Regions from separate parts of the Streptomyces sp. NBC_01317 genome, predicted to be linked through region 3. Evidence: predicted binding sites of a transcription regulator. Region 3 holds the regulator's gene; each other region holds the start of a gene.

Region 1 (10,293 bases), 2.4 Mb from region 3:
CGGCATCTACTTCCGGTGGTACGGCAACTCGCTGCTCTACGCGGGAGTCGGCGCCCTCGGCTGCTCGCTGGTGAGCGTCGCCGCCGGTTACGCCTTCGACAAATACCGCTTCCGGGGCAAGGAGAAGCTGTTCGCCGTCGTCCTGCTCGGCGTGCTGCTGCCCTCCACGGCCCTGTCCCTCCCCCTGTACCTGCTGGCCGTGAAGACCCACACCGTCAACACCTACTGGTCCGTGCTGATCCCCGTACTGGTCAACCCGTTCGGCGTCTACCTGTCCCGGATCTTCAGCGCCGGCTATATCCCGAACGAGGCACTGGAGGCGGCCAGGATCGACGGCGCGAGCGAGCTGCGCGCCTTCTGGTCGATCGGTCTGCGCATGATCATGCCGGGCTTCGTGACCGTCTTCCTCTTCCAGTTCACCGCCGTATGGAACAACTTCTTCCTCCCCCTCGTGATGCTCTCGGACAAAAACCTCTATCCGCTGAGCCTGGGCCTCTACAACTGGCACAGCAACGCGAACGCGACCCCGGACTTCTATCCGATGGTCGTGACCGGTTCACTCCTCGCCGTCACTCCGCTGATCATCGCGTTCGTCACCCTCCAACGGCACTGGAAGGCCGGCCTCACGGCCGGCAGCGTCAAATAGCCGCCCCCCGAGCGCGACCTGGGTAAGAGCGAGCGAGACCCGAGTGAGTCCCAGCGACACCCGAGGAGCTTGAGTTCCACCATGCCAGCCACCACTGACAATCGCCCCGCGGCCCTGCTCTCCATGGGCCCCGGCATCGCCGAGCGGCTGTTCACCGACGACCACAGGACCCGGCTGACCGGCCTCGTCCGTACGGATACCGCCCTGATCGCCCATCAGCTGTCCGACCCGGCGCCCGCCGTGGCCGCCGCCCTCGCCGACGCCGAACTGCTCGTCACCTGCTGGGGAGCGCCCCCGCTCACCGCCGACGTCCTCGACGCCGCACCCCGCCTGCGGGCCGTCGTCCACGCGGCGGGTTCCGTCAAGCACCACATCACCGACGCCTGCTGGGAGCGCGGCATCGCCGTCACCTCGGCCGCCGCCGCGAACGCCCGCCCCGTCGCCGAGTACACGCTCGCCGCGATCCTCTTCGCGGGCAAGAACGTCCTCGGCTCCGCCCAGCGCTACCGGAACCTGCGCACCCACCACGACTGGCGGGAGGAACTGGACAGCGCGGGCAACTACCGCCGTACGGTCGGCATCGTCGGCGCCTCCCGCATCGGCCGCCGTGTCATCGAGCTGCTGCGCCCCTTCGACCTGGACGTCCTGCTGTACGACCCGTACGTCGAGCCGGCCGAGGCCGCCGCGCTCGGCGCGGTCCTCGTCACCCTGGACGACCTGTGCGCGCGCAGCCACGTCGTGTCGGTCCACGCCCCGCAGCTCCCCGCCACGGACCGCATGATCGGCGCCGCTCAGCTGGCCGCGATGGCGGACGGTTCGACGCTGGTCAACACCTCACGCGGATCGCTCGTCGACGAGGACGCGCTGCTGCCGGAGCTGGTGGCGGGCCGCCTCCACGCCGTACTGGACGTGACGGAGCCCGAACTGCCGCCCGTCGACTCGCCGCTGTACGACCTGCCGAACGTCCTGCTCACCCCGCATGTCGCCGGGTCCCTCGGCGGTGAGATCCACCGGATGGCGGACCAGGCGCTGGACGAGGTGGAGCGCTGGACGAAGGGGTTGCCCTTCGCCGACCCCGTACACCCGACAAATCTGCACCTCTCGGCATAAAAGGACCCAGGCACGCGCGAAGGCCCGGCGCCCCTTCCGGGGTGCCGGGCCTTCGGCTGTCGCACACAACCTCAGTGGCTGTGACCGTGGCCGTGACCGGCCTCGGCCTCTTCCTCGGCCGGCTTCTCGACGACCAGGGTCTCGGTCGTGAGCAGCAGGGAGGCGATGGACGCGGCGTTCTCCAGCGCGGAGCGCGTGACCTTGACCGGGTCGATGACGCCGGCCTTCACCAGGTCGACGTACTCGCCGGTCGCGGCGTTGAAGCCGTGGCCCTTGTCGAGGTCGGCGACCTTCGCGGTGATGACGTAGCCCTCAAGGCCGGCGTTCTCGGCGATCCAGCGCAGCGGCTCGACCACGGCGCGGCGGACGACCGCGACACCGGTGGCCTCGTCGCCCGTCTTGCCGAGGTTGCCCTCCAGGACCTTGGCGGCGTGCACCAGGGCGGAGCCACCACCGGAGACGATGCCCTCCTCGACCGCGGCGCGGGTCGCGGAGATGGCGTCCTCCAGACGGTGCTTCTTCTCCTTGAGCTCCACCTCGGTGGCGGCGCCGACCTTGATCACGCACACGCCGCCGGCCAGCTTCGCGAGGCGCTCCTGGAGCTTCTCGCGGTCCCAGTCGGAGTCCGTGGACTCGATCTCGGCCTTGATCTGGTTGATGCGGCCGACGACCTCGGTGTGGTCGCCGCCACCGTCGACGATCGTGGTGTCGTCCTTGGTGATGGTGACGCGGCGGGCGGAGCCCAGCACGTCCAGACCGGCCTGGTCGAGCTTGAGGCCGACCTCCTCGGCGATGACGGTCGCGCCCGTGAGGGTGGCGATGTCGCCGAGCATGGCCTTGCGGCGGTCACCGAAGCCGGGGGCCTTCACCGCGACCGCGTTGAAGGTGCCGCGGATCTTGTTGACGACGAGCGTGGAGAGCGCCTCGCCCTCGACGTCCTCGGCGATGATCAGCAGCGGCTTGGAGCCACCCGCGGCGATGACCTTCTCCAGCAGGGGGAGCATGTCCTGGATGGAGGCGATCTTGCCCTGGTTGATCAGGATGTACGGGTCGTCGAGGACGGCCTCCATACGCTCCTGGTCGGTCACCATGTACGGGGACAGGTAGCCCTTGTCGAAGGCCATGCCCTCGGTGAAGTCGAGCTCCAGGCCGAAGGTGTTGGACTCCTCGACGGTGATGACACCGTCCTTGCCGACCTTGTCCATCGCCTCGGCGATGAGGTCACCGACCTGCTGGTCCTGCGCGGAGAGCGCGGCCACGGCGGCGATGTCGGACTTGTCCTCGATCGGGCGGGCGGTCGCGAGGAGTTCCTCGGACACGGCCTTGACCGCGGCGTCGATGCCCTTCTTCAGGGAGGCGGGCGACGCGCCGGCGGCGACGTTGCGCAGGCCCTCGCGGACCAGCGCCTGGGCCAGGACGGTGGCGGTGGTGGTGCCGTCACCCGCGATGTCGTTGGTCTTGGTCGCCACCTCCTTCACCAGCTGGGCACCGAGGTTCTCGTACGGGTCGTCGAGCTCGACCTCGCGGGCGATCGTGACACCGTCGTTGGTGATGGTCGGGGCGCCGAACTTCTTGTCGATGACGACGTTGCGGCCCTTGGGGCCGATCGTCACCTTCACCGTGTCGGCCAGCTTGTTGACGCCGCGCTCAAGGGCGCGACGGGCGTCCTCGTCGAACTTCAGGATCTTCGCCATGGGAGCTTCTCTAGTCCTCTCGAACGAACTGCGCCCCCGTCCGCCCGGCAATCGCAGGGTGGCCGAGGGCGCAGCTCAAAAGCAAAACTGACTCGTGAATTACTTCTCGATGATCGCGAGTACGTCGCGGGCCGAGAGGACGAGGTATTCCTCGCCGCTGTACTTCACTTCGGTGCCGCCGTACTTGCTGTACAGAACGACATCGCCGACGGAAACGTCGAGCGGGAGCCGCTCGCCGTTCTCGAAACGGCCCGGGCCCACGGCCAGGACGACGCCCTCCTGGGGCTTCTCCTTGGCGGTGTCCGGGATGACCAGGCCAGAGGCCGTGGTCTGCTCGGCGTCGAGCGGCTGGACCACAATGCGGTCCTCGAGCGGCTTGATGGCAACCTTGGTGCTGGCGGTCGTCACGATCCGACCTCCCCCTTCGGAGATCTCACGGGGTGAACTGTCTTGGGTGGCGACCGGGTGGATCCGTCGTCGCGGGTGCCGGATCCGCCAGTCGCGCTTTGGCACTCTCCAGTGGGGAGTGCCAGACCTGAGACTATGACCGCGATTAGCACTCGGTCAAGCGGAGTGCCAATGAGCTTGCGCGTGGCGGCGCGGCCGGGGCGCGAAAACGCCCGTACGAGGGGCTGTCCCCGTACGGGCGTGCGAGCACCGAGCGTGCGAACACCGGCCCCGCGGCCGGGGGTTCTCAGACGTAGTCCTCCAGCCTGGCCACCGCGTACCCCTTGTCCGTGATGGTCTTCATCACACGCCGGATCATGTCGGGCATGGAGCCCTTCCCGTCCTCGCGCCCCCGGAAGTGGCTGAGGACGATGTCGCCGGGGTGCAGGTCCCGGTCCCACTCGCGCCACTCCATGTGGTCGGGGAACGCCTCGGCCGACCACAGCGGTACGGCGGTGATCCCGCAGGACTTCGCGACGCGCAGGGTGTCGCCGTTGTAGTTGCCGTACGGCGGACGGAAGAGGCGGGGCCGCTTCCCGTACCGCTTCTGGATCTTGTCCTGCTGGCCGCAGATCTCGCGCTTCTGCCCGTCGCGGGACAGGCCGGGCAGGTAGGGGTGGTTGAGGGTGTGGTTGTGCAGTGCGACCCCGCGGTCCCGCATCAGCCGGAAGTAGTTGTAGTCGTCGTTGATCACGTAGTCGCTGAGGAAGGCGCTGTACGGGATCTTCAGCTCGGCCATCATGCGGAGGAACTCGGGGTCCTTCTCCGCGCCGTCGTCGATGGTCAGGAAGACGATCTTGTCCTTGACCGGCACGGTGGTGAAGACGGGCGGGAGCCCGGCGCCACCGGAGACCTCGAAGCCCTTGCGGGTCCTGATCACGGGCTTGACGGCGGGGGGCGGGGGCGCGGTCAGGGGGGTTCTGGCGAGCTTCCACCGCTTGGCGGTGGCGGTACGGACGGCCTCGGCGCGGCGGAGTTTCTCGGCGTAGGCGGCGAGGGCGCCGGCGGGGCCGCGGCGGGGGGCGCTGCCGGGCTTCTGAGCCCGGTCGGCTTTCTGCGGGCTGCCGGGCTTCTGGGCGCCGCCGGCCTTCTGAGCCTGGTCGGCCTTCTGAGCTTTCGGCGCCCGGTCGGCTTTCGGCGCCTGCGGTGCCGGGTGCCCCTCAGGCGCGTAGGCACGGCTGCCGTTCGGCTCTCCGGTGCAGCCGGAACCGAGCGCGGCGACGAGCAGGGCGGCCACCAGGACACGCGCGCGTCCAAATTCTCGCTTTTGTCGTAAAAGCTGCATGGCGCTGCATCCTGTCAGCGCGGCACATCCCCCACCGTACGACTCGCCGGACTACTCCAGGTCCGTCAACTCGTCGGCGTAGATCTTCGAGAGCGGTTGCGGCCCGATGTACTGCTGGCAGTTGCACTGCCTGCGCTCGTACTTCAGCGGCTTCTTGTCCTCGTCCCACTCCGTCGCGACCTCGACGTCCTCGTGGCACTTCCCCCGCTTGTCGTGCTTCGCCAGGTGGTGGGAACACCCGCAGACGGGCACAGGTGGCTTATGGGCCTCCTCAAGCGCCTTCCGTTCGTCCTCGGCCAGCTTGAGGCGTTCCATTATTCGCTCGTGACGCGTGTGCAGCGCCGTGCGGCCCGTGTCGGCCACCCATCCGAAGCCGCCCACGATGAAGAAGACGAAAAGCCACCAAATCCATTCCATCCGCCGCCCCTTAACCCTGAATGGCGCATGCGTTCCCTCTCCAGGATAGGTCTCGGGCTGTAGGAAGCACCTCAGCGGTGGGCTCCGCCGCCCCTGCGGGCCGGTACCGGATCCAGCAAACGCCCAGCCCAGCACTGGTGCCCGGCGGACCGGACAAGTCCCAGCAGACCGGTCATCAGGAGGGTGCCTCCGAAACCCAGGGCGTACACAGTGGCACTCAGCGTGACCACGTCCACCCGGGTCACCGCCCGGCCCGCGACCGCCGTACCGGCCAGGCACAGCGCGACGGAGGGCAGCAGCCAGAGGACGGACCTGCCGTGCGCGCGTACGCGCTCGTCGGTCACGGGTTCCGGGCCGAGATACGCCCACGCGTCCAGCCGGTCCCGTACGTCCTGGTTCCGGCGCACCCAGAGCCCCAGCGCGACGGCGGCGGGGACCAGGAGGAGCGCCGCGAGGACCAGCGCGACGAGGCCGCTGAGCAGCCCCAGGCCGCCGTCCTCGATGCTCCGGACGGCGAGCCCGACGGCGGCCCACCCGAGCACGGCGACGGCGGCGATCCCCCAGAGGAGCAGCAGGCGCCGGACGGCCAGCGCCCGCTCGGCGAGCGCCACGACGGTGGCGTCCCGCTCGGCGAGCAGCTCGGGGGAGAGCCCCCCGTACCCGCCCTCGGTCTCCTCGTCGGCCGCATCCCCCACGCACGCCTCGAGCCCCTCCTCGGACGGGGGCTCCGGAGGGTACGGCGGAAGCGCGAGGCGGTTGATCACCCGGCAGAGGGTAGCGGCGATAGCCTCTGCGACGATCATCCACGGCCCTGCTCACCGCCCCACCATCACCCGCCCACCGTCCCGGAAGGCCCCGGCCATGACCACAGAACGCATCGGACCCCCCGCCGTCGCCGGGGAGCGCGTCATGCTGCGCGCCTTTCTCGACTACCACCGGGCGACCCTCGCCATGAAGACCGACGGCCTCTCGGACGAGGACCTGCGCCGCCGCTCGATGCCCCCGTCGACGCTCACCCTCCTCGGGCTCGTACGGCACATGGCGGAGGTCGAGCGCGCGTGGTTCCGCCGGGTGATCAACGGCGAGGACATCCCCCTGGTGTGGTCCGACACCGGCGACTTCCAGGTGGCGTACGACGCCCGTACGGCCACCCGCTCCGAGGCGTTCGCCGCCTGGGAGGCCGAGGTCGCCCACTCCCGGCGGATCGAGGAGGCGGCGGAGTCCCTCGACGTCACCGCCTACGCGGCGAAGTGGGAGGAGGACGTCTCGCTCCGCATGGTGATGCTGCACCTCATCCACGAGTACGCCCGCCACAACGGCCACGCGGACTTCCTGCGCGAGGGAATCGACGGGACGGTGGGCGCCTGAGCGGTACGGAGCCGCGCCGGGCACCCGGCGATCCGCCGAACCGCCGGCCAGGACCTCGCCCAGGTCCACCCAGTGGCTGTCGGACAGTGTCCAGTCCCAGGCGGGCCAGTGGAGGAAGACCGTCTGCCGTACCTCTCCGTTGATCCACACCTCGTAGAGATGATGACGGAGTGTCATCGGCAATGATCGACCGGTGGCCCACGGGACGCCACATCCGGGAAGTCCCGGGGAGACTCGACCGCGCGGCGCGCCGCGCGCGTCCGTTTCGTTCAAGACCGGGGCGGCCGGTGCCCGCTAGCGTCGCCGCCATGAACAGCACCCACAAGGAATCCCGCCATGTCAGCGTCCATGTCGACCGCGCCGTGCGCGACGTCTACGCCTACGCCTCGGACCCGGCCAACCTGCCCGCGTGGGCCCACGGCCTGGGAGGGTCCGTCGAGAGGAGCGGGGACCGATGGGTGGCGGAGTCCTCGCCCATGGGACGTGTCGTGGTCGCCTTCGCGCCGCGCAACGAGTTCGGCGTGCTCGACCACGACGTCACGCTGCCCTCCGGGCAGACCGTGTACAACCCGGTCCGCGTGATCGCCGACGGCGCGGGGAGCGAGGTGGTGTTCACGCTCCGCCGGCAGGCGGAGATGAGCGACGCCGACTTCGCGCGTGACGCCGACACGGTCGCCGCCGACCTGGCCCGGCTCAAGGAGCTGCTGGAGTCCGCCCGGTAGGGCGTCCGGAAGGGCGTCCGGCCGGGGCTTGTTCAGCCGCGCGGCCAGGTATGGCCGATCAGGTTCTCGATGCTCGAGTTGAAGCGTTCCAGCGCCGTGGCGAACGCCGCCGCCTCCTCCGGCTTCCACTCCGCCAGAACCGTCTCCAGCCCCCGCACCCCGTCCTCGCGGTCCGCGTGGAGCTTGCCCAGACCCTCGTCCGTGATACGGAACTTGCGGGCGATCCCACCCTCCGGATCGGGGATGCGCTCCACCAGCCCCGCCCGGGTCATCGCGGCCGTCTGCCGGTTGAGCGTGGACGTCTCCAGGCCCAGCGCGTCGACCAACTGCCCGATGGACAGCGGGCCTTCGGCCTCGATCCGGCTGAGCAGGAGGTACGCGCTGCGGTCGAGCCGCGCCTTGGGCGCCAGAGCCATGTAGCGATAACGCGCCAGCAGCGTCATCTCCAGCTGGATCTTCTCGCTCGCCTCACGCACCACGGCAACCTCTTCCTGTCGGTCCGTCGATTCCCGGCACCACACGTCCTCGGCACCACGCCCACCGGAAACGCCCACCGGCACACCCACCTGCATGTATATCAGCGCAATATGCCCCGTACATACAGCATGTACGCTACACAGTGCATCACGTCACGCCCCTGACAGGAGACGCTGTGAAACCCACCGTTCCGCCGCCCCCGGCAGCCCTCGCGGCGCCTCCCTCCCCCCGTACGGGAGCCGTCGTCGCCGTCCTGGCGAGCGCCGGCATCGTCGCCGCGCTGATGCAGACCCTGGTCGTGCCCCTCATCGGCGAGCTGCCCCGCCTCCTGGACACCACCCCGGCCGACGCGTCGTGGGTGATCACGGCGACCCTGGTCGCGGGCGCCGTCGCCACCCCCGTCACGGGCCGGCTCGGCGACCTGTACGGCAAGCGGCGGCTGATGCTCGTCTGCGTCCTGCTGCTGGTCGCCGGCTCGGTGGTGTGCGCCCTGTCCGACTCCCTGCTCCCCGCCGTCGCGGGCCGCGCGCTGCAAGGGTCGAGCATGGGCATCATCCCGCTCGGCATCAGCATGATGCGCGACATCCTGCCGCCCGAACGGGTCGGCTCCGCCATCGCCCTGATGAGCTCCTCGCTCGGCATCGGCGGCGCCCTCGGCCTGCCCCTCGCGGCGGTCGTGGCCCAGAACACCGACTGGCACACCCTCTTCTGGGGCGCGGCCGGCCTCGGCCTGGTGCTCGGCGTCTTCATCCTGCTCTTCATACCGGCGGCGCCGGTCCGCGCCACCGGCCGGTTCGACTTCGTCGGAGCCCTCGGCCTCGGCGCCGGGCTGGTCGCCCTGCTGCTCGCCGTGACGAAGGGCACCGACTGGGGCTGGGGCAGCGGCACCACGCTGGGCCTGCTGGGCACGGCGCTGGTCGTCCTGCTCGTGTGGGGCGTGTGGGAGCTGCGTACGCGCGACCCGCTGGTCGACCTCCGCACCACCGCCCGGCGCCAGGTGCTGCTGACCAACCTGGCGTCCGTCGTGGTCGGATTCGCGCTGTACGCCCAGTCGCTGATCGTCCCCCAGCTGCTCCAGCTCCCCTCCGCCACCGGCTACGGCCTCGGCCAGTCGATGGTCGCGGCGGGCCTGTGGATGGCCCCGGCCGGCCTGGTCATGATGGGCGTCTCCCCGCTGGGCGCGAAGCTCTCCGCCGCGCGCGGCCCGAAGGTCTCCCTGCTCACGGGCTCGGTGATCATCATGTGCGGGTACGCCCTGGCGCTGGTCCTGATGGGATCCACCTGGGGCCTGCTGGTCTTCACCTGCATCAGCAGCGCGGGGATCGCCTTCGCGTACGGGGCCATGCCGGCGCTGATCATGAGCGCGGTGCCGGTGTCGGAGACGGCGGCGGCGAACGGTTTCAACGCCCTGATGCGCTCGATCGGTACGTCGGTCTCCAGCGCGGTCCTGGGCGTGGTCCTGGCCCACATGACTGTCTCGGCCGGCGGCTTCACGGTCCCGTCCGAGAGCGGATTCCGTACGGGCTTCGCGATCGGCGGCGGGGTCGCCCTGATCGCGGCACTGGTGGTCGTGGCGATCCCGGGCCGCAAGCGAGTGGCGGCGACGCCCCTGGCGACGTCCGTCCCCACGTCCGCCCCCACGTCCACCGCCACGCCGCCCGGCGACCACCCGACACCGATCCCGGAACGCAGCGGCTCGTAAGAGCGCCGTACCCACAGGCCTCCCCGCCGTTTCCCCCGCCAGGCATGATGGACGGAATGACGGCGAGGAGTTCGATGACCAGTCAAGGCGTGAGCGTCACCGGCGAGTGCGGGGCGTGCGGGGGTGTGCTGACCCGGAAGGTGGGTCAGCACATCGACCAGGACGAGGTGCGGTGGGAGACGGAGACGACCTGCACGGGCTGCCGGGCGGGCGGCTCCACCCCACCCACCTCCGGCACGACCCCCGAGGAGATCCGCCAACTCCTCCTGACGGAACACGGCCCGGCCCGCCTCACCCTCACCGACGGCACGGCGAACCTCATCTCGGTCACCCGCGTCCTGAGCCGGACCCACGGCTTGTCGTTGGGCGAGGCGCGGACGATGGCCGCCGAGCTACGGACAACGGGGCTCGTAGGCACCCTGGTC
Region 2 (10,293 bases), 920 kb from region 3:
CAGCGCCCGGTCGTCCTGGTGCCGGTGCAGCCGCGTGCCCACGTCGACCTGGCCCAGCGCGTCCAGCCCCACACTGTGCAGCGCGTCCACCAGCAGCCCCAGCTCCACGCCGTACCCGACGGGGAACGGCAGCCGCTCCAGCAGGGTGCGCCGGGCCGCGTACTCCCCGCCGAGCGGCTGGACGAACCCCGCCAGGCGCGGCCAGTGCAGATTCAGCAGCGGCCGGGCCACCAGCTCCGTGACCCGCCCGCCCTGGCCCACGGCGGCCCCCCGCGCCCCCAGCGGCCTGTCGTACATCGCCTTCACCAGCTGTACGTCGGGCTCCGTCAGCAGCGGCCCCACGATCCCCGTCACGAAGTCCGCCGAGAACTCCCGCAGATCCGCGTCCACGAAGCACACCACGTCCCCGCCCGTCACCAGCAGCGACCGCCACAGCACCTCGCCTTTGCCGGGCAGCGCGGGCAGCCGCGGCAGGATGTCGTCCCGGCGCACCACCCGCGCGCCCGCCTCCGCCGCCACCTTCGCCGTCGCGTCGGACGAACCGGAATCAATCACCACCAGCTCGTCGACCAGCTGCGCCTTCTCCATCAGCTCGCGCCGGATCACCGACACGATCCCGCCGACCGTCTCCTCCTCGTCCAGCGCCGGCAGCACCACGCTGACGGTCGTGCCACGCGCGGCCTTCGCCGCCAGGAGCCGGTCGGGCGTACGGTCGGCCACGGACCAGGAACGCCTGGTCAGCCAGCGTTCCACCTCTTCCAGCACGGTCGGTTCTCCCTGAAAGTGATCCATCTCGCGGTGCGGACCACTATCTCCACGGTCCGCTCCTTCGGTTACAGTCTTGAACAACACGAATGACCACCGCATGTCGGGGGTCATCCGGTGGACAAACGCTCGGATCGCGGGACCGACCCCGGATCCGATGCCATACCGCTCATCCAGAGGGGCAGAGGGAACGGCCCGTTGAAGCCCCGGCAACCCTCCCGCCGACCGCGAGGTCATGGTGGGGAAGGTGCCAATTCCGTCTTGCGGCGAAGTACGTCGTGAGGAAGATGAGGAAAGGGCCTCGCCTCCATGTCTGTGCAGACCGTCCCCACGCCCGGTGTCACCCCCGGTGCCGTCGATCTCGGACCCGCCGCCGCCCTCTCGTGCCGCGAATGCGGCGAGCGCTTCGACCTCGGCCCGATCTTCGCCTGCGCGTCCTGTTTCGGGCCGCTCGAAGTGGCGTACGACCTGCCGAGCGGCACCCCCGAAGAGCTGAAGAAGCGCATCGCCGAGGGCCCCGACAACATCTGGCGCTACGCGCCGCTGCTGCCCGTCCCCGCCGACGTGGCGAGCAAGCCCAACATCAACCCCGGCTTCACCAAGCTCGTCAAGGCCGACAACCTCGCCCGCGAACTGGGCGTCACCGGCGGCCTGTACGTGAAGGACGACTCCGGGAACCCGACGCACTCCTTCAAGGACCGCGTCGTCGCCATCGCCGTCGAGGCCGCCCGCGCCTTCGGCTTCACGACGCTCTCCTGCTCCTCCACCGGCAACCTGGCCGGCGCCGTCGGCGCCGCCGCCGCCCGCGCCGGCTTCCGCTCCTGCGTGTTCATCCCGAGCGACCTGGAGCAGGGCAAGGTCGTCATGGCCGCGGTGTACGGCGGTGAACTCGTCGGCATCGAGGGCAACTACGACGACGTCAACCGCTTCTGCTCCGAACTGATCGGCGACCCGCTCGGCGAGGGCTGGGGCTTCGTGAACGTCAACCTCCGCCCGTACTACGGCGAGGGCTCCAAGACACTCGCGTACGAGATCTGCGAGCAGCTCGGCTGGGAGCTGCCCGACCAGCTCGTCATCCCGATCGCCTCGGGATCGCAGCTCACGAAGATCGACAAGGGTCTCCAGGAGCTCATCAAGCTGGGCCTCGTCGCGGACAAGCCGTACAAGATCTTCGGCGCCCAGGCCGAGGGCTGCTCCCCGGTCTCCGCCGCCTTCAAGGCGGGCCACGACGTCGTACGGCCCCAGAAGCCGAACACCATCGCCAAGTCCCTGGCGATCGGCAACCCGGCCGACGGCCCGTACGTCCTCGACATCGCCCGCCGCACCGGCGGCGCCGTGGACGACGTGAACGACGAGCAGATCGTGGACGCGATCAAGCTGCTTGCCCGTACCGAGGGGATCTTCGCGGAGACCGCGGGCGGGGTGACCGTCGGCGTGACGAAGAAGCTCATCGACGCCGGCCTGCTCGACCCGACGCTGACGACGGTCGTGCTCAACACGGGCGACGGTCTCAAGACGCTGGACGCCGTGGCCCCGACCACAGGACCCACCGCCACGATCCGCCCGAGCCTCGACGCGTTCCGCGCCGCCGGCCTGGCCCACTGAGCCACGCGTCGCGTCCCCGCGTCCCGCCCATCACTGAAGGAAGGCACCCCACCATGAGCGTCAAGGTCCGCATCCCCACCATCCTCCGTACGTACACCGGTGGCCAGGCCGAGGTTCCGGCGGAGGGCGAGACCCTCTCCGAGGTCATCCAGTCGCTGGAGGCCAGCCACCCCGGCATCGCCGCGCGCGTCCTGGACGACGAGGGCAAGCTGCGCCGCTTCGTCAACGTGTACGTGAACGACGACGACGTCCGGTTCGAGCAGGGCCTCCAGACGGCGACGCCCGCGGGCGCCGGCATCTCGATCATCCCGGCGGTCGCCGGCGGCTGCTGACGCCGGATCACGGGGACGCTTGACGCGTGTCCTTGGCCCCGTCCGTACAAGAGTCGGCCCCCTCCGCACGGGAAGCGGAGGGGGCCGTTCTTTATGGTTGAGCGCGGTAGAGTTGGGAACACCCCCTCGCGGCCGGTGCCGAGCGCATACGAGAACGCGACAACCTGGGGTCAAACTCTCGGTGACTTTTGCGGGCACATGTGTGTTTTGCCCGGCCCGACTTGCCCCGGAACGCAGTCAATCCGTCGCTATGTGTGTTCGGTCGTGCCCAGATTTCTCGTCCGATTGACCTGTTGCAGAGGGCAGTTGGGCAGATACATTCAGCCGCGGTCGAAGCGTTCCGGCAGTAATAGGGGAGTAAGGCATGGCTCAGGGCACCGTCAAATGGTTCAACGCGGAGAAGGGCTACGGCTTCATCGCGGTCGACGGTGGTGCGGATGTTTTCGTCCACTACAGCGCGATCCAGATGGACGGCTACCGCACCCTTGAAGAAGGTCAGCGAGTTGAGTTCGAGATCTCGCAGGGCCAGAAGGGTCCGCAGGCGGACATGGTCAAGCTCGCCGTCTGATCCCGGCGCGATCGGCCACCGACGCACTCACGCCGAGGGGCCCGTATCCCATACAGGGATACGGGCCCCTCGTGCGTGTACGGGACCCCCGCGCGAGGGTGCCGGGCCGGGGGAGGAGCTTGCACTCTCGGGGGTCGAGTGCTAATCATTGGCGTTAGCACTCTGCAAGTGAGAGTGACAACTTATGGACCGGGTCAGTGAGGCCCGGAGGGACCGGTGGAGCAAGGAACCGCCGGGCTCTCAGGCCGTCCGTCGCGGGCGCGGGCGCGGTCCGGAGCAATCCACCCCAGTCCGGGAGGACCACTTCACATGGCCAAGATCATCGCGTTCGACGAGGAGGCACGGCGCGGTCTCGAGCGCGGGATGAACCAGCTCGCCGACGCCGTCAAGGTCACCCTTGGTCCCAAGGGTCGCAACGTCGTCCTCGAGAAGAAGTGGGGCGCCCCCACGATCACCAACGATGGTGTTTCCATCGCCAAGGAGATCGAGCTCGAGGACCCGTACGAAAAGATCGGCGCAGAGCTGGTCAAGGAAGTCGCCAAGAAGACGGACGACGTCGCCGGTGACGGTACGACCACCGCGACCGTCCTCGCCCAGGCACTCGTCCGCGAGGGCCTGCGCAACGTGGCGGCCGGCGCCAACCCGATGGCCCTCAAGCGCGGGATCGAGAAGGCCGTCGAGGCCGTCTCCGGTGCCCTGCTGGAGCAGGCCAAGGACGTGGAGACCAAGGAGCAGATCGCTTCGACGGCCTCCATCTCCGCCGCCGACACCCAGATCGGCGAGCTCATCGCCGAGGCGATGGACAAGGTCGGCAAGGAAGGCGTCATCACCGTCGAGGAGTCGCAGACCTTCGGTCTGGAGCTTGAGCTCACCGAGGGCATGCGCTTCGACAAGGGCTACATCTCGGCGTACTTCGCCACCGACATGGAGCGCATGGAGTCGTCCCTGGACGACCCGTACATCCTGATCGTCAACTCCAAGATCGGCAACGTGAAGGACCTCCTTCCGCTGCTGGAGAAGGTCATGCAGTCGGGCAAGCCCCTGCTGATCATCGCGGAGGACGTCGAGGGCGAGGCGCTGTCGACCCTGGTCGTCAACAAGATCCGTGGCACCTTCAAGTCCGTCGCCGTCAAGGCCCCGGGCTTCGGTGACCGCCGCAAGGCGATGCTGAACGACATCGCCATCCTCACGGGCGGCACGGTCATCTCCGAAGAGGTCGGCCTCAAGCTGGAGAACGCCGGTCTCGACCTGCTGGGCCGCGCCCGCAAGGTCGTCATCACCAAGGACGAGACCACCATCGTCGACGGTTCGGGCGAGAGCGACCAGGTCGCCGGCCGTGTGAACCAGATCCGCGCCGAGATCGAGAACAGCGACTCGGACTACGACCGCGAGAAGCTCCAGGAGCGCCTCGCGAAGCTGGCCGGCGGCGTGGCCGTCATCAAGGCCGGCGCCGCGACCGAGGTCGAACTCAAGGAGCGCAAGCACCGCATCGAGGACGCGGTGCGCAACGCCAAGGCCGCCGTCGAGGAGGGCATCGTCGCCGGTGGTGGCGTGGCTCTGCTCCAGGCTTCCTCGGTGTTCGAGAAGCTCGAACTCGAAGGTGACGAGGCGACGGGCGCGAACATCGTCAAGCTCGCGCTGGAGGCTCCGCTCAAGCAGATCGCCGTCAACGGTGGTCTCGAAGGCGGCGTCATCGTCGAGAAGGTCCGCAACCTGCCGATCGGTCACGGCCTCAACGCCGCGACCGGCGAGTACGTGGACATGATCGCCGAGGGCATCATCGACCCCGCGAAGGTCACCCGTTCCGCTCTCCAGAACGCGGCCTCCATCGCGGCGCTGTTCCTCACCACCGAGGCCGTCATCGCCGACAAGCCGGAGAAGGCCGGCGCCGCCGGCGCCCCGGGCGGCATGCCGGGCGGCGACATGGACTTCTGAGCCCGCCGCCGTACGGCTGTACGGCACCGGCTCGGAGCGTTCCTGAACCGAGGGCGGTACCCCTTCCGGGGGGTGCCGCCTTCGGGCGTTTCCGGAGCGGGGTCCGGTGTCAGCGGGTGTAGTCCTTGAGCTTTTCCGTCTCCAGGGTGATGGCGACCGGGTCGGGCACCTTCACGGTGGCGCCGTACGGAAAGGACGTACGGGTCTGGTACTCGCCCTCGCGGGGGTCGGTGTAGACCACGACCTTCTCCGCGTTCCGGTCGATCAGGAGGTAGACCGGGATGTCGGCCGCCGCGTAGCCGTCCCGCTTGTGGACGTGGTCGCGCAGGCCGGTGTCGAAGTCGTGCGAGGTGACCTCGACGGTCATGAGGACACCGTCGGGATCGGCCCACTCGCCTTCCTGCCGCACGAAATGGTCGAGCGGCGCGAGCGCCCCGTCCGCCCGGGCGCGGCCCTTGCGGTAGCTCTCCACCTTCAAGCCCTGCTCCGGGTACAGACGCAGGTCGGGGCGCTGTTGGAGGCAACGCTCCAGCAGCCACATGACGATGGCCCCGTGGAGCTGATCCGGCAACGGCTTGACCTCTAGTTTTCCGTCGATGAATTCGAGCGTGACGCTCTCCGGGGCCTTGCGGGCGAGTTCCTCGAAGTCGTCGATGGACATCTGCGGCTCTGCCTCGGGGCTGGTGGTCATGGCGTCGCCTCCTCCCCTCCATGGTGCCCCGGTCCGGTGTCGGCGGATGGACTGAAGTGTCATACGGGCGTCCTTTCAGGTGGGCGGTTTGTCACACGCTAGATCGAGATCACCGTGCGCGGCAATCCGGTCACGGCGGGTGAACGTCTGTCTGATTCCGGGCCGCAACTGGCCAGGTGGGGAGGGCCTTTCCCGCTACGCCCCGGCCGTGCCCAGCGGGAGTTCCAGTTCCGCCCAGACGATCTTGCCGCCGGGGGCCGTGCGGGTGCCCCAGCGGTGGGAGAGTTTGGCTACCAGGAACAGGCCCCAGCCCTTCTCGTCCTCCGCGCGGGCGTGGCGCAGGCGCGGGGAGCGGTCGTCCGAGTCGAAGACCTCGCAGACCAGGGCGCCGTGGCGGATCAGGCGGAGGCGGATGGGGCCGGCGCCGTACCGGATGGCGTTCGTGACCAGTTCGCTGACGATGAGTTCCACCGTGGCGGCCAGCTGGTCCAGGCCCCACGACGAGAGCTTGGCGACAGCCAGGGCGCGGGCGTTCGCCACCAGGGCGGGGTCGGTGGGCAGCACCCAGGTGACCACGTGGTCCGGGGGCAGTGAGCGGGTACGGGCCAGCAGCAGCGCCACGTCGTCCTGGGACGCGGCCGTCGACACCATCGTGTCGACCACTCCCGCGCACACCTCCTCCAGCGGACCGCCCCTACCACCGATCCTGGCCAGGGCCTCGCCCAGCCGCCCCAGCCCGACGTCGATGTCCGCCTCGCGGGTCTCGACCAGGCCGTCCGTGTAGAGGGCGATGACACTCCCCTCCGGCAGCTCCATCTCGACCGACTGGAAGGACAGCAGCCCGAGGCCGATCGGCGACCCGGCCGGCAGCTCCGGGAAGGTGACCGTGCCGTCCGGGAAGACGATCGCGGGGGGCGGGTGGCCGGCGCGCGCCATGGTGCAGCGCCGCGTGACGGGGTCGTACACCGCGTACACGCAGGTCGCGCCCATCACGGGCGTGCTGTAGTCCTCGGCGTCGGGCTCCGCGTCCTCCTCGGTGAGGCGTACGACCAGGTCGTCGAGGTGGGCGAGCAGTTCGTCCGGCGGCAGGTCCATGTCCGCCAGGGTGTGGACGGCCGTGTGGAGCTGCCCCATCGTCGCCGCCGCGTTGATGCCGTGCCCGACCACGTCACCCACCACCAGGGCGACCCGCCCGCCGGACAGCGGGATCACGTCGAACCAGTCGCCGCCGACCCCGTCGTGCAGGTCCGCCGGGAGGTACTGGGAGGCGACGTCCACGGCGTGGCCGCCCGACAGGTGGCGGGGGAGCAGGTTGCGCTGGAGGGCGAGGGACGCCGTGCGCTCGCGGGTGTAGCGCAGGGCGTTGTCCAGGCTGAGGGACGCCCGCGCCGCGAGTTCCTCCGCCAGCAGGAGGTCGTCCCTGCTGAACGGCGCCTTGGTGTCGTTACGGGTGAAGACGGCGACGCCCAGGATCGCGCCGCGCGCCCGCAGCGGGACCACGATGATCGAGTGGACCCCGGTCTCCTCGATGACCCTGCGCCGGCCGGGGTCGTTGTCGACCCAGGTGCCGGGTCCCGTCCTGATGACCGGCTCGAACTGGGACTTCCCCGTGGTCATGGCGGACATGAAGGGCGAGACCCTGGGGACGTACACGGCCTCCCCGATGGACCACAGGGACTCGGGGTTGCCCTCGTGGATGGACGCCACCCCGCCGCGCCGGAAGACCGGGATCGTGCCGTCCTCGGACTCCAGCCGTTCGAGGGGCTCCCCGCCGAGCGGCAGGGCCTCGGCGAGATCGACGCTGGTGTAGTCGGCGAGGAGCGGCACGGCGACGTCGGCCAGCTCCTGGGCGGTGTGCATGACGTCGAGCGTCGTGCCGATCCGCGTACCCGCCTCGCTGAGGACGGAGAGCCGCTCGCGCGCCCAACTGCTCGTGATGTCCACCGCGATGGAACAGACCCCCAGCGGCCTGCCGTCCATCCCGTCGAGGCGGAAGAAGGAGGACGAGAAGACCCGCTCCTGGTGGAGGTCCTGGGCGATCCAGCGGAACTCGTGGTCGATCACGGGGGTGCCGGTCCTGAGGACCTGGAGCATCGCCGCTTCGACCGCGTCCGTGTCGAACCCCGGCAGCGACTCGGTCACCCGGAGGCCGAGGCGCTCGTGGCGCAGGGCGCCGCTCTGGCGCTCGACCGTGCTGTTGAGCCAGACGCAGCGCAGGTCGACGTCCCAGATGGACAGGCCGATGGGGGCGCCCTCCAGGAGTGACCTGACCACCACGCCGTTCATGGTGGGCCGTACGGAGGACTCGGAGAGCGGGGCGGCGGAGAGGAACCAGTCGGTACGGCCGTCAGGGCCGGCCAGCGGGGAGGCCTGGAGGGTGACGTGGACGCCGTGCCCCTCCTGGTGGCGCAGCTCGGCCAGCTCCGACCAGGGTTCGCCGGCCCGGACACGGGCGGGCCAGGCGGGGACGAGGGGGGAGGTGGCGGGGGTGGCTGTGCTGGGGCCCGTTGCTTCGGGGGAGTGGAGCAGACGGGTGGCGGAACGGTCCACCACGTCCGCGGCCCGGTAGCCGAGCAGCTCCTCCGCGGTCCGGGTCCAGCCGATGACGGTCCCGCGCGCGTCGATCACGGCCACGGCCGCCCCGGCCATGTCGAGGGCGGCCTGGGCGGGACCTGCGGGGCCGCCCCGCGTAGGACCGGACGCCACCGGGCGGCCGTCGGCACCGGGCACCGCTGCTCCGGCATCGCCCTCGGCATCGACCATCAGTGAGATCCCATCCGCCCGCACATGTCTCTTATGGCATGGTTTCATACTTCCCCGTGCGGGGGCGGGCGTCCGGTGGGGGCGTCCGGGCGGGGCCTCAGGTGGCGCGGGCCGCCTTCAGAGCCGCGCGCAGATGCCCCCCCGACTCCGCGAGGAGCGACCCGGCCCGGGGGCCGTCCACCTCGCCCAGGATGGTGAGGATGGCGGGCTTCACCTCACCGTCCGTGGCGGCGAGCGCCGCCTCGATCTCCGGGTCGGACGCACCCGTGGCCAGGGAGACGATCCGCCGCGAGCGGGCCCGCAGCTTCTCGTTCGAGGCGCGGACGTCGACCATCAGATTCCCGTACGTCTTGCCGAGCCGGATCATCGTGATCGTCGAGATCATGTTGAGGACGAGCTTCTGCGCCGTACCGGCCTTGAGGCGGGTCGACCCCGTGAGCAGTTCGGGACCGACGACCACCTCGATGCCGTGTTCGGCGGCGGCCGCCAGCGCGCTGTCCGCGTTGCACGACAGGCCGACGGTGAGGGCGCCGAGACCGCGCGCGTACTCCACGGCTCCGACGGCGTACGGGGTCCGGCCCGACGCGGAGACACCCACCACCGTGTCGTCCGCGGTGAGCTTGAGCGCGGTCAGGTCGGCGGCGGCCAACTCCTTGGAGTCCTCCGCGCCTTCGACGGACGTCACCATCGCGCCGGGCCCGCCCGCGATCAGGCCGACGACCTGCTCCGGGGCGGTGTTGAACGTGGGCGGGCACTCGCTGGCGTCCAGGACACCCAGCCGTCCCGCCGTGCCCGCACCCGCGTAGATCAGCCGGCCGCCGCGCGCGGCGCGCTCGGCCACCGCGTCCACCGCGGCGGCGATCAGGGGCAGTTGGGTGGCGACGGCGTCGGGGACGGTGCTGTCCTCGCGGTTCATGATCCGGGCGATGTCGAGCGTGGGCAGCTGGTCGATCTCGGCCAGCTCGGGGCGGAACGCCTCGGTGGTGAGGGCGTCGAGCTGCGCGCGGAGTTCGCCGTACATGCCGTGCGTGCCGGGGGTCGAGGTCATGAAGAAGCGGCTTTCTTCGGGTGGAGGAGTACGGGAGGGGGAGTGCGGGGCCGGGAGGCTTCCCCGCAGCGGTCAGCGGGCGGTGCGCGGGCTGTGGCGGTGGGCGAGGGCTTCGTACGACGCGGACAGCGCGGGCGCCGCCGTTTCGTACGTACGCTGCGCCACGCCTATGAACAGGCAGTCGACAACGAGCAGTTGGCTTGTACGGCTGGACATCGCCGCCGGGCGCAGCTCGCTCTCGCGGGCCGTGGAGGTGGTCAGGACGTGGTCGGCGTACTGCGAGACGGGGCCGTCCGGGCGGCCGGTGATCGCGACCGTCGTCGCGCCGCGGTCGAAGGCGACCCGCAGCGGTTCGATCGCGTCCCAGGTGGAGCCCGAGTGGGTGATCGCGATCGCCACGTCACCGGCGCGGAGCTGGACGGCGTGGGTGACGGCGAGGTGTGGATCGCTGTGCGCCTGGGCGATCACGCCGATACGGGAGAGCTTCTGCGCGAGGTCCATGCCGACGAGCGCGGAGGCGCCGACACCGTAGATGTCGATCCGGCGGGCGGCGGCGGCCGCTGTGACGACGGCCCCGAGCTGGACG
Region 3 (10,293 bases):
TGAGGAAGATGATCGGGATGTCCTTCGCGTGGTCGAGCCGTTTGACGGCGGTGGCCGTCTCGAAGCCGTCCATGCCCGGCATCCTGACGTCCAACAGGATCACCGCGAACGGCTGCCGCCCCAGCGCCGCCAACGCCTCCTCGCCCGAACGGGCCCGTACGAGAGGCTCGTCGAGGGAAGCCAGGACCGCTTCCAGCGCGACGAGGTTGTCCTCCATGTCGTCCACGAGGAGGATGCTCGCGCGATCCTCGGCGGGCGCGGTTCTGCTCATTCCGGGCTCCTTGTCCGGCCCCTGTTCGGCCAGCGAGGCAAGAATGCTCTGTCCGGGGCGTGTTCGCACGCCGTTCCGGCGGTTTGGTCGCGGCCGGTCGGTGTCACTTCCATGACTCGGCGCGTACGGACGGCCTCCGTCTGTCACTCTGTCGGGATCGTAAGCGGCGCAACGCCAGAACCGGAACCGGACCAGGAGCCGCACAGTGGGTCGCATTCCGATCCCGCGCGAGACGACACGTCGACCGGCACCCCAGGTGCCGTTACGCAAGGACGCGCGGTCCACGTCACGCACCAGCCTGCCCGGCAACCCGCTCGCCCCGGCCGCCGCCCGCCGTTTCGCGCGGGCCGCGCTGGCGGACTGGACGAGCATCGGGCTACTGGCCACCTGCATCTTCTGCCAGGGGGAGAGCGGCTGTTCCCCCGGACAGCACAGCACGGACCTGCTCGCCGACGACGCGGTGCTGATCGTCGACGAACTGGTCACCAACGCGGTGGTGCACGCGGGCACCGACGTCGAGCTGCTCTGCCGGCTCGAAGACCCCGCGCAGGACCCCTCCGCGGGCGACGACGGGCCGGACGAGGTGGGCGCGGCGCTGGTCCTTGAGGTGTCCGACCACCATCCCGCCCGTGGCGTGCAGAGCGACGGACGGGGGCGTGCGCCGGCGGGAACGCCGGAGTACGGGCGGGGCCTCGAACTGGTCGCCGCGCTTGCCGAGCGCTGGGGCATCACGTACCGGTCGGGGACAAAGACGGTGTGGGCGCGGTTGCCGCTCGACGTGAGGGACGGGGCAGGAGCGGCCCCTGGGGCGCCTGTGACGGCTGGGGAGAGTCCCGGGGACGCCGGGGCGGACGGAGAGGCCTCCGGGGCCGCTGAGGCCCCTGAGGGCACCGGTGTAGGTGTGGGCGCCGGTGGGCCCGGGGCCGAGCCGGTGGTACGACGGGAACTGCGCGCCGCCGAGATCCTGACCCCCGCGCCCCGCCGCGCCGTACGGGACGACCCCGACTGGGTCGGCCGCGCCGCGCTCTCCTTCCTCGCGGAGGCCTCCGACCTGCTCGCCGGGCAGCTCGACGAGGACCTGGTCGCCGCGCTCGCCTGCCAGTTGCTCGTGCCCAGGCTCGCGGACTGGTGCGCGGTCTGGCTCGACGCCGAGGGCGGACAGGCCGGGGCGGCGCCGAGGCTCGCGCGGGTCTGGCACGCCGAGGAGTCCCGTATCGACGAGCTGCGCACGGTCCTGGAGCAGGAGTCCCTGCGGAAGGAACTGCCCCGGCTGCCGGAGTCCCTACGGGGCGGGCCGGTCCCGGTGTCCGTGCCCTTGCCGTGGCCGGCGGGCGGGGACGACGACGGCGATGGCGCCGGCGGTACGGAGGACGAGGGCGCCGCCCTTGCCTGCCGGCTCGTCGCCAACGGGCGTCCGCTCGGCACGCTGCTGCTCGGCGGGGCGGGCCGCACGCGTGTGCCGGACGAGGTGTCCGCCCTCATCGAGGACTTCGCGCGGCGCGTCGCCCTGGCGATCGGCGCCGCGCGCCGGTACACCCGGCAGGCCACCATCAGCCGGGTCCTCCAGCGCGGACTGCTGCCGAGCCAGGTGGCGCGTATCCCCGGCGTCGAGAGCGCCCTCGTCTACGAGCCCAGCGACGAGGGGCTCGCGGGCGGCGACTTCTACGACATCTTCCCCTGCCCGCCCGGCGGCCGGTGGTGCTTCATGCTCGGCGACGTCCAGGGCAGCGGCCCCGAGGCCGCCGTCGTCACCGGGCTGGCCCGCCCGTGGCTGCGGCTGCTGGCCCGGGAGGGGTACCGGGTGGGCGCGGTCCTCGACCGGCTGAACCGGCTGCTCCTGGACGACGCGACGGAGGCGGCCGCCGCAGTCGCGGCATTGCCGGAGGGTGGGCCTCGGGAGGAGAACCGGCCGCGGTTCTTGTCACTCCTGTACGGCGAGCTGGCGCCCCTGCCGGGGCCCCGCGGGGGCGCCAGGTGCACGCTCGCGAGCGCGGGGCATCCCCTGCCGTTGCTGCTGCGGCCCGACGGGACGGTGACGTCCGCCGCGTCGCCGCAGCTGCTGCTGGGGGTCGAGGAGAACGTCTCGTACCAGAGCCGCACGTTCGACCTGCGCCCCGGGGACACGCTCCTCTGCGTCACGGACGGCGTGACCGAGCGGCGCTCGGGGCGGCGGATGCTGGATGACGGGGATGGGTTGGCGCGGGCGTTGGAGGGGTGCGTGGGGCTTTCCGCGGAGGGGGTGGCGGAGAGGATACGGCGGGCGGTGCATGACTTTGACGGGGCGCCGCCGGGGGATGACGTGGCGCTCCTGGTCTTCCAGGCGGAGCGCGCGCCTGCGGGGTGAGGTGGCCTTTCGCCCGGTGTCCGTTGCGTGTGGCCTCTGCCCGGTGTCCGTTGCGCTTCCTGCTTGTCCTCAATCGCCGGACGGGCTTGGGTTTGGCCTCGGCCCGGTGCGCGGGCGCGGCTTACTGATGTCCTCAAGCGCCGGACGGGCTGGGTTTGTCGTGGTGACGGGGGGTGGGGCCTGCGGAGGTACGTATGTCCGGACTGCATGTTTTACGGCGCCTCAGGGACTTGTTTGGTTCACCGGTAGTCATGCGCCACAAAACACGCTTTACGTCCGGACACACGCACCTCCTCCGACCCCACCCCCCTCACGCCGAGGGTGAGCTCAACGGCTGCGTTCGCCCGGGGAGCCTCACCTCTGCCCGGTGGACGGTGCCGCTTACCAACGTCCTCAATCGCCGGACGGGCTTGATTGTGGCCCTGCCCGGTACACGGGCGCGGGTTACCGATGTCCTCAAACGCCGGACAGGCTGGATTTTGGCCTCTGCCCGGTGCCGGGTGCGGGTTACCGCGTCCTCAAACGCCGGACGGGCTTGATTTGCCTTGACGCGGGCGTGAAAGGGGGACGGGCAGGGGTCGTGTCCGGAACGTAAAGCGTGTTTTGTGTCGCAAGGCCCCGGTGAACCAAACGACCCGCCGAACGCGACGTAAAACATGCAGTGCAGGACACGACCCCTGCCCGGCCCCCGGCAACAACCCGCACCCAAACCACCGGCCCGCAGCGGGCAAAATCAAGCCCGTCCGGCGATTGAGGACAACACGAACCGCAACCCGGTCACCGAGAACCCGCGGCCCCCCGGCCCCAGACCGCCCGTCCGGCGATTGAGGACAAAAGCCGGCCGCAAGGCCAACGGCCCCAGGTGCGGGACACTAGGGCCATGCCATCCGTACTGCCCGACGGCGAACCCATGCCCGAGACCGGCGCACTCCCCCCACCCGCCCTCGACGGCGCGGCCGCGCGCCCCCTGGGGTTCTACCTGCACGTCCCCTACTGCGCCACCCGCTGCGGATACTGCGACTTCAACACCTACACCGCCACCGAGCTCCGCGGCAGCGGCGGCGTGCTGGCCTCCCGGGACAATTACGCCGACACCCTGATCGACGAGATACGGCTGGCCAGGAAGGTCCTGGGCGACGACCTCCGCCCCGTCCGCACGGTCTTCGTCGGGGGCGGCACGCCCACGCTCCTGGCCGCCGACGACCTCGTGCGGATGCTCAACGCCGTCCGCGACGAGTTCGGGCTCGCGGACGGCGCCGAGGTCACCACCGAGGCGAACCCGGAATCCGTGGACCCGGAATACCTCGCGGCCCTCCGCGACGGAGGGTTCAACCGGATCTCCTTCGGGATGCAGAGCGCCCGGCAGCACGTCCTCAAGGTCCTGGACCGTACCCACACCCCCGGCCGCCCCGAGGCGTGCGTCGCCGAGGCGCGGGCCGCCGGGTTCGAGCACGTCAACCTCGACCTGATCTACGGCACCCCCGGCGAGAGCGACGACGACTGGCGCGCCTCGCTCGACGCCGCCGTGGGCGCCGGACCCGACCACATCAGCGCCTACGCGCTCATCGTGGAGGAGGGCACCCAGCTCGCCCGCCGCATCCGGCGCGGCGAGGTCCCGATGACGGACGACGACGAGCACGCGGACCGGTACCTGATCGCGGACGAGGTGCTCGCGAAGGCCGGGTTCTCCTGGTACGAGGTGTCGAACTGGGCCACGACCGAAGCGGGCCGCTGCCTGCACAACGAGCTGTACTGGCGCGGTGCCGACTGGTGGGGAGCGGGCCCCGGCGCCCACAGCCACGTCGGCGGGGTCCGCTGGTGGAACGTGAAGCACCCGGGCGCGTACGCCGCCGCGCTCGCCGAGGGCCGCTCGCCCGGCGCGGGGCGGGAGATCCTGACGGCGGAGGACCGCCGCGTCGAGCGGATCCTGCTGGAGCTGCGGCTGTCCGACGGAGTGCCGCTCTCGCTGCTGGCCACGGCAGGCCTCGCCGCCGCCGCCCGCGCGGTCGCCGACGGCCTGCTGGAGCCGGGGCCGTACGACCAGGGCCGGGGCGTTCTGACCCTGCGGGGCCGGCTGCTCGCCGACGCCGTGGTGCGGGATCTGGTGGACTAGACGGGGCGCCGATGAATTTCCGGGGCTTGGCCGGTCCCTCCTTCTGAAACCGTGACTTCGGAGAGGTGGACCCATGACCACGCTGCACGACCTGCTGCTCGCCCGCGTCGAGGACGGAACCGTGCCCGGCGCCGTGGGCCTGGTGGCCCGGGACGGAGACGTCGAGGTGGCCGTCGCCGGGGCCGTCGACACCGAGGGCACCTCGCCGATGGCCCGGGACTCGGTCTTCCGTATCGCCTCGCTCACCAAGCCGATCACCGCCGCGGCGGTCATGATGCTGGTCGACGACGGGCTGATCGCCCTCGGCGACCCGGTCCGGCGGTGGCTGCCCGAGCTGGCCGAGCCGGTGGTGGTCCGTACGCCCGGCGGTCCCGTCGACGACGTCGTGCCGGCCGACCGGCCCATCACCGTCGCCGACCTGCTCTCCTCCCGTGCCGGATACGGCTTCCCCGACGACTTCTCCCTGCCAGCCGTCGCGCTGCTCTTCAGCGAGCTGCTGCAAGGCCCGCCGCAGCCGCAGGCCGTCCCCGAGCCGGACGAGTGGATGGCCAGGCTCGGCCGCGTCCCCCTGCTGCGCCAGCCGGGCGAGGCGTGGCTGTACAACATCTGCTCCGACATCCAGGGCGTCCTGGCCGCCCGCGTCACCGGCCGGCCCCTGGGCGAGTTCCTGGCCGAGCGGCTGTTCGAGCCGCTCTCCATGAACGACACCGGCTTCTCCCTGCCGGCCGGCGGACTCGACCGGTTCACCAGCTACTACCGCGACGACCTCACCCTGGTCGACGCCCCCGGCGGGCAGTGGAACGAGCTGCCACCGTTCCCCTCCGGCGCGGGCGGGCTCGTCTCCACTGTTGATGATTTGTATGCTTTTGCCCGGCTGCTCCTCGGCGGCGGGAGCGCGGGCGGCAAGCGGCTGCTGTCCACCGAGTCGGTGCGGCTGATGACCACCGACCACCTGACCCCCGCCCAGCGCACCGCCGGTGAGCTGTTCCTGGAGGGCCAGGGCTGGGGCTACGGCGGTTCGGTCGACGTGAAGGCCGCCGATCCGTGGAACGTGCCGGGGCGGTACGGCTGGGTCGGCGGTACGGGCACCGCCGCGCACCTCGTCCCGTCGACCGGCGCGGTCAGCATCCTGCTCACCCAGCGGGCGATGGCCAGTCCGACCCCGCCCGCCCTGATGCGTGACTTCTGGCGGTACGCGGCGGCGCAGGCCTGACGTTCGCGGAGGCCTGTCGTTCAGGGGGCCGGTTCCGTGACGAAGTCGATCAGGCGCTCCACCGAGCCCAGCAGCGCCGGCTCCAGATCGCGGTACGAATGGACCCTGGACAGGATGTGCTGCCATGCGGCCCCGGTGTTCTCCGGCCAGCCCAGCGCCCGGCACACGCCCGTCTTCCAGTCCTCGCCCCTCGGCACCCGGGGCCACGCCGCGATGCCCACCGAGGACGGCTTCACGGCCTCCCAGACGTCGATGTACGGGTGGCCCACCACCAGGACGTCCGCGCCCGTCACCGCCGCCGCGATCCGGGACTCCTTCGATCCCGGCACCAGGTGGTCGACCAGGACGCCCAGCCGCGCGTCCGGCGCCGGGGCGAACTCCGCGACCACCGCCGGGAGATCGTCCACACCCTCCAGGTATTCGACCACCACCCCCTCGATCCGCAGGTCGTCGCCCCAGACACGCTCGACCAGCTCCGCGTCGTGCCGGCCCTCCACATAGATCCGCCCGGCCCGGGCGACGCGGGCGCGCGCCCCGGGGACCGCGATCGATCCGGAGGCCGTACGGGTGGGCCGTACCGGACCCCCGGCCGTGGGGCGGACCAGCGTCACCACCCGGCCCTCCAGCAGGAAGCCCCGGACCGCCAGCGGGAAGACGCGCTGCTTGCCGAAGCGGTCCTCCAGGGTCACGGTCGGCCCCTCCGCCGTCTTCTCGCAGCGGATCACCGCGCCGCAGAACCCGGTCGCCACCTCCTCGACCACCAGATCCGGCTCGGCGGGCACCTCCGGCGCCGAGGTCGGCTTCTTCCACGGAGGGGTCAGGTCGGGGCTGTAGCTGCGCATGGCCAAGACGATAAACGGACGGGAGGCCCGCTACAGCGACACGCCGAAACGTACCGCCAGCGCGTCCCGCTGTGCCCGTACGAACGCCGCGTCCACCACCGCTCCATGACCTGGCACGTACACCGCGTCCTCCCCGCCCAGCGCCAGCAGCCGGTCCAGGGCGGCCGGCCACCGTGACGTGATCGCGTCCGGCCCCGCCTGCGGCTCCCCCGACTCCTCCACCAGGTCGCCGCAGAAGAGCACCGGCGCCGAGCCGTCCCCGGCCGGGACCAGCAGGGCCAGGTCGTGGGCCGTGTGGCCGGGCCCCGCGTTCGCCAGCAGCACCCGGGGGCCGCCGAGGTCCAGGGTCAGCTCGCCCGACACCGCGTGCCCCGGCAGGACGAGCGCGTCCCGCGCGAGAGCCGCCTCCGCCGCGTCCACCCCCTCGCGCACGGCGTCCTCGTACAGCGCGCCGCCGCCCCGCGCCAGCAGTTCCGCCAGGCCCACCGCCCCGTACACCTCCGCGTCCGTGAACGCCGCCGTCCCCAGCACGTGGTCGAAGTGCGGATGGCTGAGCGCGACGTGCGTGACGGGCCGCCCGGGGCCCAGCAGGGCGGCCACGTCCGCCCGCAGCGCCGCGCCCTCACTGGGCGTCGAGCCCGTGTCGTACAGCAGGACGCCGGTGTCACCGGCCACGAGTCCGGCGGTCGCGTCCCACCCGGGCAGCCGGCACCGGCCCGCCCGCGGCGACAGCCGCTCCCACCCGCGCTCTTCCCAACGGATGTCCATGCGAGGACGCTATCCGCAATGACGCGCGGCCTCGCGCGGTAGCGTGGTCGGTCACCCTTGCTAGGGGCGTACCCCACAGCCGTACACTGTCGGGGGGAATGCTGGCACTCCCTCCGGGTGAGTGCCAAGCCGGATCCGACGGACGACAGCGGGAGGTGTGCGCGATGCTCAGTGAACGCAGACTCGAAGTGCTCCGCGCGATCGTCCAGGACTACGTCGGCACCGAGGAGCCGGTCGGTTCCAAGGCGCTCACCGAGCGGCACAAGCTCGGCGTGTCTCCGGCGACGGTCCGCAACGACATGGCGGTGCTGGAGGACGAGGGCTTCATCGCCCAGCCGCACACCAGCGCCGGCCGTATCCCGACCGACAAGGGCTACCGGCTCTTCGTGGACCGGCTGGCGGGGGTCAAGCCCCTGTCGTCGCCGGAGCGCCGGGCCATCCAGAACTTCCTGGACAGCGCGGTCGACCTCGACGACGTGGTGGGCCGTACGGTACGGCTGCTCGCGCAGCTGACCCGGCAGGTCGCGGTGGTGCAGTACCCCTCGCTGACCCGCTCGACGGTGCGGCACGTGGAGCTGCTCGCCCTGGCCTCCGCCCGGCTGATGCTCGTGTTGATCACGGACACCGGCCGGGTCGAACAACGCATGATCGACTGCCCCGCGCCCTTCGGGGAGACCGCCCTCGCGGACCTGCGGGCCCGGCTCAACAGCCGGGTCGTCGGACGCCGTTTCTCGGACGTCCCGCAGCTCGTGCAGGACCTTCCCGACTCGTTCGAGCAGGAGGACCGCGGGGTCGTCACGACGGTGCTCGCGACCCTGCTCGAAACGCTGGTCGAGGAGACCGAGGAGCGGCTGGTGATCGGCGGTACGGCCAATCTCACCCGCTTCGGACACGATTTCCCGCTCACCATCCGGCCGGTGCTGGAGGCGCTGGAGGAGCAGGTCGTGCTCCTCAAGCTGCTGGGTGAGGCGGAGCACCCGGGCATGACCGTACGTATCGGGCACGAGAACGCCCATGAGGGCCTCAACTCCACGTCCGTCGTCGCGGTCGGCTACGGTTCGGGCGACGAGGCAGTCGCCAAACTCGGCGTGGTCGGACCGACCCGCATGGACTACCCCGGAACGATGGGAGCGGTACGCGCAGTGGCACGTTACGTCGGACAGATCCTGGCGGAGTCGTAAGTGGCCACGGACTACTACGCCGTTCTCGGCGTGCGCCGCGACGCGTCTCAGGACGAGATCAAGAAGGCATTCCGCAGGCTCGCCCGCGAGCTGCACCCGGATGTCAATCCCGATCCCAAGACGCAGGAGCGCTTCAAGGAGATCAACGCCGCGTACGAGGTGCTGTCGGACCCGCAGAAGAAGCAGGTCTACGACCTCGGCGGGGACCCGCTGTCCGCGAGCGGCGGAGGCGGTGCGGGCGGTTTCGGAGCCGGTGGCTTCGGCAACTTCTCGGACATCATGGACGCGTTCTTCGGTACGTCGCAGCAGCGCGGGCCGCGCTCGCGGACGCGGCGGGGCCAGGACGCGATGATCCGGCTGGAGATCGACCTCAACGAGTCGGCCTTCGGCACCACCAAGGACATCCAGGTCGACACGGCCGTGGTCTGCACGACCTGCTCGGGCGAGGGGGCGGCGCCGGGCACCTCGGCGCAGACCTGCGACATGTGCCGCGGTCGCGGCGAGGTCTCGCAGGTCACGCGGTCCTTCCTGGGCCAGGTCATGACCTCGCGGCCCTGCCCGCAGTGCCAGGGCTTCGGTACGGTCGTCCCGACGCCGTGCCCCGAGTGCGCCGGTGACGGGCGGATCCGCTCGCGCCGCACGCTCACGGTCAAGATCCCGGCGGGTGTGGACAACGGCACGAGGATCCAGCTCGCGGGCGAGGGCGAGGTCGGCCCCGGCGGCGGCCCCGCCGGTGACCTGTACGTGGAGATCCACGAGCTGCCGCACGCGGTGTTCCAGCGGCGCGGCGACGACCTGCACTGCACGGTGACCGTCCCCATGACGGCGGCGTCCCTGGGCACCAAGTGCCCGCTGGAGACGCTGGACGGGGTGGAGGACATCGACGTACGGCCCGGCACGCAGTCGGGGCAGTCGATCCCGCTGCACGGGCGGGGCATCACGCACCTGCGCGGCGGCGGGCGCGGCGACCTCATCGTGCATGTCGAGGTCACGACCCCGTCGAAGCTGGACGCCGAGCAGGAACGCCTGCTGCGGGAGCTGGCGGTGCTGCGCGGCGAGGAACGCCCCCTGGGCCAGTTCCAGCCGGGACAGCAGGGCCTCTTCTCCAGATTGAAGGACGCGTTCAACGGCCGTTGACAGACGTCCTTGATCAGCTTTGACCGCTGCCCTTGATCGCCGGGCGGGCTGAAATCAAGCCCGTCCGGCGATTGAGGACACACTGCGGCCGCAGGCCGCGCCCCCGGATCCCCCGAGCGGCGAGCGACATGGCACCATGCTTCGCATGTCCTCCGCACTGACCGATCTCTGCCGGTATCCCATCGTGCAGGCCCCCATGGCGGGCGGTGCCTCCTGCCCGCAGCTCGCCGCGGCCGTCTCCGACGCCGGCGGGCTCGGGTTCCTCGCCGCCGGGTACAAATCGGTCGATGTGATGTACGAGGAGATCAAGCACCTCCGCGGTCTCACCTCGCGCCCCTTCGGCGTCAACCTCTTCATGCCCCAGCCGCACTACGCGGACAGCGCGGCCGTCGAGGTCTACCGCAACCAGCTCGCCGGTGAGGCC

The links. The regulator HrcA, encoded in region 3, represses chaperone genes, less so after heat shock. The targets are predictions, from matches to a motif close to TTNGCACTCNGNNNNNCNGAGTGCNAA.
Region 1: a site for HrcA is predicted at 4,004-4,030, ahead of groES (co-chaperone GroES). Genes of this name have one in related genera too.
Region 2: a site for HrcA is predicted at 3,425-3,451, ahead of groL (chaperonin GroEL). Genes of this name have one in related genera too.

Annotation. Positions count from the first base shown of each region.
Region 1 covers NZ_CP108393.1:3,339,694-3,349,986, forward strand. The annotation lists gene OG349_RS14005 (carbohydrate ABC transporter permease) at 1-646, shown strand, start outside; gene OG349_RS14010 (hydroxyacid dehydrogenase) at 728-1,756, shown strand; gene groL (chaperonin GroEL) at 1,828-3,450, opposite strand; gene groES (co-chaperone GroES) at 3,550-3,858, opposite strand; gene OG349_RS14025 (polysaccharide deacetylase family protein) at 4,145-5,182, opposite strand; gene OG349_RS14030 (hypothetical protein) at 5,234-5,599, opposite strand; gene OG349_RS14035 (hypothetical protein) at 5,671-6,294, opposite strand; gene OG349_RS14040 (DinB family protein) at 6,461-6,967, shown strand; gene OG349_RS14045 (SRPBCC family protein) at 7,276-7,689, shown strand; gene OG349_RS14050 (MarR family winged helix-turn-helix transcriptional regulator) at 7,722-8,132, opposite strand; gene OG349_RS14055 (MFS transporter) at 8,342-9,868, shown strand; gene OG349_RS14060 (hypothetical protein) at 9,943-10,293, shown strand, end outside.
Region 2 covers NZ_CP108393.1:4,794,288-4,804,580, forward strand. The annotation lists gene OG349_RS20780 (glucosyl-3-phosphoglycerate synthase) at 1-765, opposite strand, end outside; SAM riboswitch class I at 932-1,059, shown strand; gene thrC (threonine synthase) at 1,075-2,370, shown strand; gene OG349_RS20790 (ubiquitin-like small modifier protein 1) at 2,424-2,702, shown strand; gene OG349_RS20795 (cold-shock protein) at 3,067-3,270, shown strand; gene groL (chaperonin GroEL) at 3,580-5,205, shown strand; gene OG349_RS20805 (Uma2 family endonuclease) at 5,315-5,896, opposite strand; gene OG349_RS20810 (SpoIIE family protein phosphatase) at 6,092-8,659, opposite strand; gene murQ (N-acetylmuramic acid 6-phosphate etherase) at 8,757-9,707, opposite strand; gene OG349_RS20820 (MurR/RpiR family transcriptional regulator) at 9,780-10,293, opposite strand, start outside.
Region 3 covers NZ_CP108393.1:5,712,217-5,722,509, forward strand. The annotation lists gene OG349_RS24810 (response regulator) at 1-271, opposite strand, end outside; gene OG349_RS24815 (SpoIIE family protein phosphatase) at 477-2,615, shown strand; gene hemW (radical SAM family heme chaperone HemW) at 3,496-4,728, shown strand; gene OG349_RS24825 (serine hydrolase domain-containing protein) at 4,802-5,941, shown strand; gene OG349_RS24830 (DUF3097 domain-containing protein) at 5,962-6,783, opposite strand; gene OG349_RS24835 (MBL fold metallo-hydrolase) at 6,814-7,551, opposite strand; gene hrcA (heat-inducible transcriptional repressor HrcA) at 7,716-8,732, shown strand; gene dnaJ (molecular chaperone DnaJ) at 8,733-9,869, shown strand; gene OG349_RS24850 (nitronate monooxygenase) at 10,015-10,293, shown strand, end outside.